4 regions of the Lysinibacillus sp. GbtcB16 genome follow, and region 2 is predicted to be linked to each of the others. Evidence: predicted binding sites of a transcription regulator. Region 2 holds the regulator's gene; each other region holds the start of a gene.
The links. Region 2 encodes LexA, which represses DNA repair genes until DNA is damaged. Its sites were predicted from a motif close to CGAACATATGTTCG; they were not measured.
Positions count from the first base shown of each region.

Region 1: uvrB (excinuclease ABC subunit UvrB) is a predicted target of LexA. The motif match lies at 2,132-2,145, and genes of this name have one in related genera.
Region 3: ruvA (Holliday junction branch migration protein RuvA) is a predicted target of LexA. The motif match lies at 1,202-1,215, and genes of this name have one in related genera.
Region 4: parE (DNA topoisomerase IV subunit B) is a predicted target of LexA. The motif match lies at 1,654-1,667, and genes of this name have one in related genera.

Region 1 is NZ_JAGXJV010000001.1:94,561-97,750, reverse strand. It holds gene uvrA (excinuclease ABC subunit UvrA) at 1-71, opposite strand, end outside; gene uvrB (excinuclease ABC subunit UvrB) at 79-2,058, opposite strand; gene KVT27_RS00550 (IDEAL domain-containing protein) at 2,385-2,633, opposite strand; gene KVT27_RS00545 (competence protein ComK) at 2,860-3,190, shown strand, end outside.
Region 2 is NZ_JAGXJV010000001.1:610,504-613,693, reverse strand. It holds gene def (peptide deformylase) at 1-245, shown strand, start outside; gene KVT27_RS02985 (YneB family resolvase-like protein) at 264-929, opposite strand; gene yneA (cell division suppressor protein YneA) at 926-1,240, opposite strand; gene lexA (transcriptional repressor LexA) at 1,407-2,024, shown strand; gene KVT27_RS02970 (gamma-glutamyl-gamma-aminobutyrate hydrolase family protein) at 2,129-2,851, opposite strand; gene KVT27_RS02965 (prepilin peptidase) at 2,886-3,190, opposite strand, start outside.
Region 3 is NZ_JAGXJV010000002.1:335,512-338,701, forward strand. It holds gene KVT27_RS13525 (LysM peptidoglycan-binding domain-containing protein) at 1-278, shown strand, start outside; gene KVT27_RS13530 (phosphotransferase) at 313-1,146, shown strand; gene ruvA (Holliday junction branch migration protein RuvA) at 1,258-1,878, shown strand; gene ruvB (Holliday junction branch migration DNA helicase RuvB) at 1,897-2,901, shown strand; gene queA (tRNA preQ1(34) S-adenosylmethionine ribosyltransferase-isomerase QueA) at 2,919-3,190, shown strand, end outside.
Region 4 is NZ_JAGXJV010000001.1:1,842,589-1,845,778, reverse strand. It holds gene KVT27_RS09240 (spore germination protein) at 1-84, opposite strand, end outside; gene KVT27_RS09235 (HesB/YadR/YfhF family protein) at 232-522, opposite strand; gene plsY (glycerol-3-phosphate 1-O-acyltransferase PlsY) at 542-1,144, opposite strand; gene parE (DNA topoisomerase IV subunit B) at 1,688-3,190, shown strand, end outside.

The DNA.
Region 1 (3,190 bases), 520 kb from region 2:
GGAATTGTGACATTAATATTTTTTAAATTATGAGCACGTGCACCTTGCACGACAATTTCAGTATTTTTCACAAGTCATTCACCCTTCTACCTTCAATTCAAATATTGTATCTCGAAGCTCAGCTGCACGTTCGAAATCAAGCGCTTTTGCTGCTTCCTTCATTTCTATTTCTAGAGAAGCTAAGAGCTGGTCTCTTTCTGCCTTTGTCAGCTTTTTGCCCTTCGTCGCCTTTGTTACATAGGATTCTTCTTCTTCTGCCACTTGTGTAGCACGAATTACTTCTGGTATTTTTTTACTAATAGTTTGAGGCGTAATACCATGCTCTTCGTTATATGCCATTTGCAATTCACGACGACGTTTTGTTTCATCGAGCGCCTTTTTCATCGAGTCGGTTACATGATCTGCATACATAATGACATGACCGTTCGCATTACGCGCAGCTCGGCCAATCGTTTGAATGAGTGAACGTTCTGAACGTAAAAATCCTTCTTTATCAGCGTCTAATATGGCTACAAGTGATACTTCAGGAATATCAAGTCCTTCTCGCAATAAGTTAATTCCAATTAGTACATCATAAGTGCCCTTCCGTAGCTCACGGATAATCTCAATACGCTCTAATGTTTTAATCTCAGAATGCAAATACTCAACCTTTAAGCCCATTTCCTTCAAATAAGCCGTTAAGTCCTCTGACATTTTCTTTGTTAGTGTTGTTACTAACACTCTTTCATCACGTGCAATACGATCTTGAATTTCATCGATCAAGTTATCTATTTGCCCTTCAATTGGGCGGACATCAATTAATGGATCCAGTAAACCAGTAGGTCGAATAATTTGCTGGATCATTTCAGGAGTATGCTCCAACTCATAGGGTCCAGGTGTTGCAGATACATAAATAGCTTGATGTACTCGATTTTCGTATTCTTCAAAACGTAATGGACGGTTATCTAGCGCAGATGGCAGGCGGAAACCATGCTCAACAAGTACCCCTTTACGTGCTTGGTCACCGTTGTACATCCCTCGTACCTGCGGAAGAGTTACGTGACTTTCATCTACGACAAGCAAAAAGTCCTCAGGGAAATAATCAAGCAACGTATATGGAGTCGCACCTGCTTCACGTAAAGTTAAGTGACGCGAATAGTTCTCAATCCCTGAACAAAAGCCCATTTCCCGCATCATTTCTAAATCATAACGTGTCCGTTGCTCTAGACGCTGAGCCTCTAATAATTTATCCTCGGCACGCAGTAAAGCTAGACGATCCTCTAATTCTTTTTCAATGTTTTCTATCGCTTTTCGCATTTTTTCTTCTCGTGTAACGAAGTGGGATGCTGGGAAAATAGCGACATGCTCTCGATCTGATAGTATTTCTCCAGTTAAAGCATCTACCTCACGAATGCGATCAATTTCGTCCCCAAAAAACTCGACACGAATACAATGCTCATCACGTGAGGCTGGGAAAATCTCTACTACATCTCCTCGTACCCGAAACGTCCCGCGTGTAAAACTAACATCATTGCGCTCATATTGAACATCTACAAGTTTGCGCAGTAGCTGATTACGTTCAATTTCCATACCTGTGCGGATCGATACAACCATTTCACGATATTCTTCAGGAGAACCAAGACCGTAAATACAGGATACAGATGCAATAATAATGACATCATCACGCTCAAATAATGCAGAAGTTGCAGAGTGGCGCAGCTTATCAATTTCATCGTTAATGCTAGAATCCTTTTCTATATAAGTATCTGTCTGCGGTACATAGGCTTCTGGCTGGTAATAATCATAGTAACTAACAAAGTATTCTACAGCGTTATTTGGAAAGAACTCTTTGAACTCACTATATAATTGGCCCGCCAACGTTTTATTGTGTGCCATAATAAGTGTCGGTTTTTTAACCTGCTGGATTACATTTGAAATCGTAAATGTTTTCCCAGTTCCTGTTGCACCAAGTAATGTTTGATGACGCTTGCCTGCCTTCACACCCTCCACTAATTCCGCAATTGCCTGTGGCTGATCTCCATTAGGCTGATATGGCGCTTGTAAATCAAAAGTTTGCACACCTGTCCCCGTCCTTTCTTTCCAATTTGTACATATATTTTAGCATAGCAATATTAAAATTTCGAACATTTAACGAACGAATGTTTGTAAAATTTTTTTCTATCCCTAAAATGGAAGATGGATAATCAACCTTCTACTCTCATAATAGCCGTTTCGTCAGGTTTTCAAGCCTTATCTAGTAACGAGATGTCCATTGTAGAATGGTAGTCATTCCTTCTCTTTTCTCATTTTTAGAGCAATACTTTTTAAAAATTAGGTGAATGGCACAGCCACTCTATCATCTCCAAAAAAAATCCCGCTCTCCATAGTCGCGGAGAGCGGAATTATTAGTATGATTCATCTTCTGATTGCTGCAAGGAATTGAGTTCGGTTGCGTATTGATAAAATGCGTTTTCATCTTTTTCATCGAGCGCTCTATCTATTAAAACGATGAGCTGCTCTTGTCGATGCATACGCTGGATACGATTTAAAAATAAATCTAAATAAATCTCGTTTAATAATTTCTCTGCCTCATCAACTTTTTTTGACTGACCAACGGCTTTTAGAAAATCTGTGTACGAATAATATTTATCCAACGATCTCACCCCGATCCTTTTCTAAATTATATGAAAATTGAAATTAAAAAGCAATGCTTACGATTTGAAAATAACTTGGATTAGCTAGTAAACTCGTGAAATTTAAAGCAAATTCTCTAAGCATTTCATTCATTTATCAACCTTGTTTCAATACTTTGTATATTTTTTGAAATTCATTTTATGTACTACACTACGGTTATCAATAGAAAAGGGAGGCACTTCCAATATGACTAGTAAATTTGTAAATGGCTATTTAATTTCCTTTAACACTTACTTGCTCCAACCAGTTCAGCATGACACTAAAGTTTTTACTCATGTTATAGACAAACATAATGAGCTAATTGTTACTCGGAAGCCGATGCATGTACTGCGAAAATCTTGTATTTCATTAGGCTCCACCTATGAAGCAGCAAAGCAATCTGCTAAACGCTTTTTTGGTAATCAACATAAGCTACCAATCGTCGTGGCCTTTGATTATGGTTTTCCTTGCATCTTTCTACCAACCTATTCACCTAATTCCATTCACAATATATGGATAGGGCTCCATGCGATTATCA
Region 2 (3,190 bases):
CTGAGGGGGAAGGGTGTCTGTCTGTTAATCGACCTGTTCACGGTTTTGTACCAAGATATGAACGAATTAAAGTAAAAGCCTATAATATTGATGGACAGGAATTTATGATGTCTTTAAAAGGCTATGAATCTATCGTTGTACAGCATGAAATCGATCATTTAAACGGCATTATGTTTTATGATCGAATTAATAAAGATAACCCTTTTGAACTACCCAAAAATGTTATTATCGAAAGCTTGTATTAAAAAAATTAGCGGGCTATATTATTTGCCTGCTAATCTTTCTTGATGCTCTTGGAATCGGCGATGTACGGTTGCCTTACTTACCTCAAAGCCTAGTCCTCTAAGCGTAATGGAAATTTCCTCAAAGGTAAAACCACGATTACGTAGCTTCACAATTTCATCAACAGGCAGTTCTTTCCGCTCCTGACCATGTGGATTGCCACGATTGGATAGATTATTTTCAGGGCGATAGCCATTTTCCACAGCACGACGCATACCTCTGCGAATTTTTGCATTATGGATTCTACGTTGATATTCTTCTACAATTGCTAAAATCTCTAGTAGCATCGTATCCATTTCGTTTAACTGGACTGGTCCTGCATCACGCATCGAATAAACATCTGTTGCTGATTTTTGTAATAGATGCAATACTGCCATTCTTGCATTTCCACGACCTAAACGAGTTTCATCTTGTACAAAAAGAGCTTTTATTTCCTTCTCTTTTATAAAATCAAGCATTTCCAGTAAGCCTTCGCGTTCAACATCATAACCGCTATGCTTATCTTTAAAAACACCCTTTACTTCATAGCCTTGCTCTTTAGCATAGCGCACTAATTCTTCTTGTTGGCGCTCTAATGAGGAGCTTTGCGTTTCTTTTTCAGTACTTACTCGGCAATAGACAACAGCCGTCATTTGATTATTTTTCATTGTTCGTTTCTCGCAATTTCAATAGTTTTGATGGGACTGGCTTGATCACTCAAAACTGGAATGACTAGAGATTTACCTGCCACGATTTTAATGTCTGCTAACTCATTTTCTGATTTGACAAGCTTAATCCAATCTTCTTTACTCATTTTACCACGGTATTGTTCTGCTAACGACCACAAGCTATCCCCATGTTCGATTTGAATTTCAGCGTAATTAACATCCCCCGGATCAGTGATGTAAAGGTAACTTGCGAAGAGTAAGCAAGCACCTAATAATATAGTGATATGTGTATTTTTCTTTAACCATGTCATCATTATAACCTCATTTCTAGAATGTTTGTTCGGAATGTATGTTCTCATAATAAAGCGAACAAACGTTTTTGTCAAACACTTTTCGAACCTATGTTTGCATACGTGTTCGCATTCTGTTATACTATCAAATAAGAAGATTGATATTAGAAAAAAGAGGTGAGCAATCATGAAAAAAGTATCGAAAAGACAAGAGGACATATTAGCGTTCATTAAAGACGAGGTACGAGCTAAAGGGTATCCGCCATCAGTCCGTGAAATCGGGGAAGCTGTTGGACTTGCTTCAAGTTCAACTGTTCATGGTCATTTGGCTCGATTAGAACAAAAGGGTTTTATTCGTCGAGATCCAACAAAGCCACGTGCTATTGAAATTCTTGAGCCTGAGGAATCTATCCAAAAGCAACATGTCATCCATGTACCACTTGTAGGGAAGGTGACAGCAGGTTCTCCTATTACAGCTATCGAAAATATTGAAGAGTATTTCCCACTGCCAGATACATATGGCACGAGTGAGGATCAGTTATTCATGCTAGAAATTATGGGTGAATCGATGATTGAAGCGGGAATTTTAGATGGTGACTTAGTGATCGTAAAGCAAAAGTCAACAGCCATTAACGGAGACATTGTTGTAGCCATGACAGCTGAGGATGAAGCTACTGTAAAACGCTTCTTTAAGGAAAAAAACCATTTCCGCTTACAGCCTGAAAATTCTTCAATGGAACCGATTATCGTCGATCAAGTATCAATTTTGGGACAAGTTGTTGGTCTTTATCGCCGTGTACATTAATTAAATGAGGGTTTGAGGATTGTGTTCCTTCACTGAGCATATATCCTCTTTTTTACGCAAAAAAAGAATCCACAAACTATTGGATTCTTTTTACAATGACCTCTCTATGCCTCTTTTTTAAATTTCAAACTTGCTTCAACAAACGCTGCAAATAACTTTTGTGCATGCTGATCTCCCGCTATAGCCAATTCCTCTGGGTGCCACTGCACAGCCAAACAGAATGGTAATTCCTCGTGCACCACTGCTTCAATAATGCCATCACTTGATTTCGCCGCTACTTTTAAATTCTCCGCTAGTACATTCACTGACTGATGATGAAAAGAATTGACGGCAATTTTCTCTTGTTCCAGAATAGTCGCTAATAAATTCTCCGCAATAATTTGTACATAATGCGTTGCTACTGACCTACCAGCTTGTTGCATATGTTTGATTAGCTTCGTACTATAATGGTCACTATCAATGTCCTGATATAACGTCCCACCTAATGCAACATTTAATATTTGGATACCCCGACAAATGCCGAAAATAGGCATTTTCCGTACAAATGCAGCCTCAATTAATGCTAATTCCACGGCATCTCTAGCTGGATGAATTTTACCTAGCTTTGGTGAAGGCTCCGCTCCAAATAGGAAAGGATGTACATCATAGCCTCCAGAGAGCAATAAGCCATCTGTAAGGGCTAAAATTTGAGCAGCATCTTCCTCCACACCTAACGGAATAATAAGGGGGATACCGCCCGCCTCAATAACACTTTTGCTGTAAGCAGCATTTAAATGAGCTGATAAATCATCTTCTACAAAAGCTGTAATTCCAATAATCGGCTTCACTTGATTCCCCTCCACAGAATTGAAGATTAAACACTTACCAATAACCTAAATACCAATTGATGAACGAATCTCCGTAGAAATAAACAATCGTAGCGGCTAATGCAATAGATGGACCAAAGGGAATAGGTGTTTGTCTTCCTTGTTTACGCTTTAATAAGACAACTATTCCGATTATCATACCAATGAAAGCGGCAAAAAATAAAGTCAACAGCGTATGAATAGTGCCGAGAACGAGACCAATTAAAAAGAAGAATTTAATATCTCCCCCTCCCATTCCACCTTTCGATAAAACCGCAATACTGTATAATATGCCAAAACCAACGAGTGCACCCACTAGGC
Region 3 (3,190 bases), on a different contig from region 2:
CCACATCACCATTTTTCCACACGCCTAATCAACAAATGCAGCCACAATTTAATATGATGCCTGAAATGAACATGGGTAAATCATGTGGCTGTGATGCACAACCATGTGGCTGTCAATCACAACCGATGCCGATGCCAATGCCTGCATGGCAAATGGATCCATGTCATTGTCCACCACCACCATGTCCAACGCATTGTCCACCGCCGTGCCCGTCATCAGTAGGACCTTGGATGTCACCGCATTATTTCCCAGGCGGGATGACGCCTTATCGATGGTGAAAAAGCGTATATTGTCGAAGAGGTAAAATCAAATATTTGGAAATATAGATATCGATCGAATACTTATTTTGTCAAACGAGCAAAACAACTAGAGATTGCAGAGAAGGTAAGAACAATTCATCGCCAGCTAGGTCGAATTGAACCTAACCTTATCCTACCATTAGTCCGGAGTGATGATGAGCAGCTCATAGTGCAAGAATGGCAAGAAGGAAGCCATGGTGCCAATTTTACTCATAAAAAGGATCGGAAGGAATCTCTTCAACTACTAATAGCCTTACATGACACATATAAAAAAATCGCTTGGCAACGCTTGCCTGGCTTGCATACCTATTCACAACTTTTAAAATGGCAAATGCGTCATATGCGTTTTAAAAGCAGAAGAAATGAGTTTCGGGCTTTCTTAACGAAAGAAGAAATCGATCAAATTTTGCATTATAGTGATAAATCGCTGCAGTTAATTGCCTTGGAGGATGTAGCTGAAAAAGAAATTACACTATTGCACGGGGATGTTGTACATCATAATTTTTTATGGTGCACGGACGGACAATTGCGTTTAATTGATTTTGATTTGGCGCATCTTGGAGAAGCTGATGACGAATATATTTTATGGTTGCATCGAGTACTACCTGCAGTCGATTATGATTTAGCTAAAGTCTTTGCGGAGTTACCAGAGCTGAAACGACTTGATAAAAGAAAGCTTCATCGTTTAAAATACCCGAATGAACTGTTGCGAGAATGGCTTTTTGCTGTGGATTTGCCACTTGATCAGCAACTAGTATTTTTAGATTATTTAGTACCATTTACTAAACGAGCCCTCACCTATTGGCCAAAACTGTGGTACGATATTGATAGATTTGTGAAGAAATGACCGTCATTTGGCGGTCATTTTTGTCTTGAACAGCGTTTTGGATACTACTTTCTGTCGAGCATTCGTTCGCTATATGCTATAATCGAAGACGATGATTGTGAGGGAATATAGATGTATGATTATTTAAAAGGACTAATTACTCGTATTACACCAGAATATATTGTGCTAGAACAACAGGGGATTGGCTGGCAATTGAATACACCCAATCCGTTTGCATTTCGAACATCAGCACTAGAACAACAAATTTTTGTTCATTTACATGTACGAGAGGACGCACAAATGCTTTACGGTTTCCCGAATCTAGATCAACGTGAGCTGTTTCGTAAGTTAATTTTAGTATCTGGAATAGGTCCAAAGGGGGCACTAGCTATTTTAGCGACTGGCAACCCACAGCAGGTTATTAGTGCGATTGAACGGGAAGACGAAACGTTTTTAGTGAAGTTCCCTGGAGTAGGTAAAAAAACCGCACGTCAGATGATATTAGATTTAAAAGGCAAGCTAGGCTCTTTATTAGAGACAATTGAACTGCCGAGTACAGAAGATGAACTGCCATTGTTTGGCGTTAATGCTTATAAACACGAATTAGAAGAAGCGATACTTGCTTTAATGGCACTTGGTTATTCTGAAAAGGAGCTCGAAAAAATTCGCCCACAGCTTGAGGATAACGACAAGCTTGAAACGACAGATGCCTTTATGAAACAAGCGTTACAACTATTATTAAAATTAAAATAAGAAAAGGAGGGAAAAGGCATGTCTGAACGTATGATGGCTAGTGAGGCCAGTGGCTATGATGAACAGTTTGAATTATCTTTACGCCCACAAAGGTTAGCCCAATACATAGGGCAACATAAAGTAAAGGAAAATTTACAAATTTTCATTGAGGCAGCAAAACTTCGGCAGGAAAGTTTAGACCATGTGTTGTTATATGGACCACCAGGGCTTGGTAAAACAACATTGGCTGCTGTTATAGCAAATGAGATGAGTGTCAATGTTCGCATGACAAGTGGTCCAGCAATTGAACGTCCAGGAGATTTAGCTGCGATTTTAAGCTCACTAGAGCCTGGTGATGTTTTATTTATTGATGAGATTCATCGACTACCTCGTGCCATTGAAGAAGTGTTATATCCAGCAATGGAGGACTTCTGTTTAGATATTGTGGTGGGAAAAGGTCCTGAAGCACGTTCTGTACGACTTGACTTACCTCCCTTTACCCTTGTAGGTGCTACAACAAGAGCTGGTGCCTTATCAGCCCCTCTGAGAGATCGCTTTGGTGTATTATTACGCTTAGAGTACTATGATGATATTTCTCTTGCTGAAATTGTTGCTCGCAGTGCCCATTTATTTGAGGTAGAAATTGAGCAAATAGCAGCAATGGAGATGGCGAGACGTTCTCGTGGTACACCTCGAATTGCCAATCGCCTATTGAAACGAGTACGAGATTATGCACAAGTGCTTGGAGATGGTATGATAACGGAGGGTCTTGCAAAGCAAGCTTTAGAGCTGTTACAAGTGGATCCAAGAGGGCTTGATCATATTGACCATAAACTTGTCACGAACATGATTGAGCGCTTTCGAGGAGGTCCTGTGGGCTTAGATACGCTTGCGGCATCAATTGGTGAGGAACGGGTGACGATAGAAGATGTCTATGAACCCTATCTCATGCAAATTGGGCTTATTCAACGCACTCCACGAGGAAGAGTGGCGACACATTTAGCCTACGAACATTTTGGATATGAGTATCCCCAACAAACATAAAGAAGGAAGTTTTTTTCATGCGTGTAGAAGATTTTGATTTTGAATTACCAGAGGAGCTTATTGCCCAAACACCATTAGTAGACCGTACAGCTAGTCGATTAATGGTTGTGACACCTGGCTCAAATGAAGTAGAGCATCACCATTTTGCACATGTCTTAGATGAGCTACGTGCGGGAGATTGTCTGGTGTTAAATGATACAAGGGTCTTACCGGCTCGCTTAATGGGTGTAAAAGAGGAGACAGGCGCCCATATTGAGGTATTATTACTGAAGCAATTGGCAGGTTCAGA
Region 4 (3,190 bases), 1.2 Mb from region 2:
CTTTATATTTTTGGCAAGGGAAGTATTTAGTAAATCGTCCGTTGTAAGGGATGGGGAGGGATTGATCTTGTTTGATATGGACATGCGTTTTCCTCCTCAAATGGATGTTCATTATTTATAGAATGGACAACTTTGTGCGGAGATAAACGAAAAAAGGAATGAAATTCTAGCTACTATTTTTCAAATAAAAAAACAGTATTTCCTTTCAGATACTGAAAGGAAAATACTGCTTTATGTACGATACTCGTATTGTAATTCATCTAAACTAGCATCCACGTCTACATGTAGATTGTGATCGTTAAAGAACCATAAATCTTTTTCATCGATGTAATAGGTTACGCCATCAATGACTGCTTCTGCTCCAATGGCAATGGGTTCTTCTCGCGTCATGCCTAGTGAAAAGCCTTCGTGAAAAGGACTTGAACCACCATAGCGTGCGTAAAAGCGAATCGTATCGCCTGGTTCTACTTCCATCTCATGTTTGAACCATTTTAGGGCTTCATCTGTCAGTGCAATTTTCATAGCGAATGCTCCTCTCTTCTTACAGCCACTTTACCTTTGGCTCGGTGCCATTTTTAATACGTGCAATATTGGCACGATGACGATAAATAATAAAGGTAAATAAAAAGGCTACCAAGATGCTTAATGCAAAGTCACCTGTAACAAAATAATAAACGATTGAATAGATAAGTGCTACTAAAGCGGCTATCATAGATGTTAAGCTGACGATTTTTGTGATTTTCAATGTCACAAGAAAGGCAATTAGAAGCAAGACAAACAAAGGCCATGAATAGCCTAATAAAACACCTGCTGATGTGGCAACTGCTTTTCCACCACGGAAATTGGCGAAGATCGGAAACATATGACCAATCACGGCAACAAGACCTAGGATTAAGGAATGGATAGAGCTGTCTGAGAATATTGGAAGTGCAGCTAGTAAGACAGCGGCAGTCCCTTTTAGAACATCCATCACAGTCACAACAATACCAGCTTTTTTTCCTAACGTTCGGAACGTATTAGTTGCTCCTAGATTACCGCTTCCATGTTCTCGTATATCGGTATTATAAAAAATTTTACCTATCCATAGCCCTGAAGGTATAGAGCCGATTAGATAAGCACATAAAATAATAAGTCCATTGATCATAGTTGGACTCCTTTCATTCATAGTCCATCACTTGGTACTAATAGTTTGTAACAAGTATTTTACACTTTTTCTTGCTAATCTACAATGTTATGAAGGAGATTTCGTAAGGAGTCTTGAATTCAATACAAAAGAAACTAAAGTAAGCTGGAGATAGGCTTTTAGACATGATTGATGAAGGAACGAAAAAATTCTTTATTAAAATATAGGCAAAATGGCAATTTTGTCATTCGTTCATTCCTTTGGTAGAATAGAAGTCTAACTTTATTCATTTACATGACAATGACGTATTAGAACATCAATTATATTGCAACTAAATAAGCTACGATGCGTCAGGTGTTTACGGATACTAGTGGTAGTCTGTCTTGCTTAAATTCCAATTTTAAGCAACTGTTGAAGATGTTTACTATTAAAATGTATATTAAAACTGTGAGCAATTTTTAAAAATTTAATTGGACCTGTCGCTAACTATTGACAGGAAATGCTATTATTATTAGGATGAGAACATAAATAGAACAAGTGTTTGTTTTTTGGAGGGGAATTTTTTTGACGAATAAACAGTCACCTAGCGTCTATAATGATGACGCTATACAAGTATTAGAAGGATTAGAAGCGGTGCGCAAACGACCAGGCATGTATATCGGTTCCACAGATGGCCGTGGACTTCATCACCTTGTGTATGAAATCGTTGATAATGCGGTGGATGAAGCATTGGCTGGCTTTGGATCTCATATTATTGTCAAGATTCACAAAGACCAGAGTATTAGCGTACGCGACTTTGGCCGTGGAATGCCAACTGGTATGCATAAGATGGGTAAACCTACTCCTGAAATTATTTTTACCGTCCTTCATGCAGGTGGTAAGTTTGGACAAGGCGGATATAAAACGAGTGGCGGCTTGCACGGTGTAGGTTCTTCTGTCGTGAATGCGCTATCAACATTTTTAGAAGTAACCATCCATCGTGATGGCAAAAAATATCGCCAGCGCTTCGAGCATGGTGGACATCCAGTGACAACACTTGAAGAAATTGGTCAAACGAAGCAGACAGGTACGCTTGTTCATTTCCTACCTGATGAAACGATTTTCTCTGTTACAAAATATAATTATGATACGTTAGCAGAACGTTTAAGGGAGTCAGCTTTTTTATTAAAGGGCTTAAAAATTGAATTAATTGATGAGCGCGAGGAAGGCAAAAATGATGTGTTCTTTTATGAGAACGGCATTGAAGCTTTCGTTGCGTATTTGAATGAAGAGAAAGATGTTCTTCATCCTGTGAAGTATGTGGAAGGTATTCAAGATGATATTGAAGTAGAGTTTGCTTTCCAATATAACGACGGTTATTCTGAAACGATTTTGTCGTTTGTTAATAATGTACGAACACGAGATGGCGGTACCCATGAAACAGGTGCAAAAGCAGCTCTGACGCGTGTCTTTAATGAATACGCAAGAAAAATTGGCTTATTAAAGGATAAGGATAAAAACTTAGAAGGAACGGATATTCGAGAGGGCTTAGCTGCTATCGTATCTGTCCGTATTCCAGAACACTTATTACAATTTGAAGGACAAACAAAGGGCAAGCTTGGTACAAGTGAGGCTCGTTCAGCAGTAGATAGTGTGGTGTCTGAGCAAATTTTATATGTGCTAGAGGAAAATGCTGAATTGTCTGCTTCTCTTGTGCGTAAAGCAATTCGTGCGCAGCAAGTACGTGAAGCGGCTCGTAAAGCTCGTGAGGATGCGCGAAATGGTAAGAAAAACAAAAAGGGTAGTACGATTCTGTCAGGTAAATTAACACCTGCACAGTCACGTAATGCGGCGAAAAATGAATTATATTTAGTCGAAGGTGATTCAGCGGGTGGTTCTGCAAAACAAGGTCGCGATCGTACATTCCAGGCGATATTACCACTGCGCGGGAAAGTGATTAACACGGAAAAAGCAAAACTCCAGGATATTATGAAAAACGAAGAGATTTCAACGATTATTCATGCGATTGGTGCAGGTGTTGGAACAGATTTTGCAGTAGAGGATTCAGCCTACAATAAAGTAGTCATA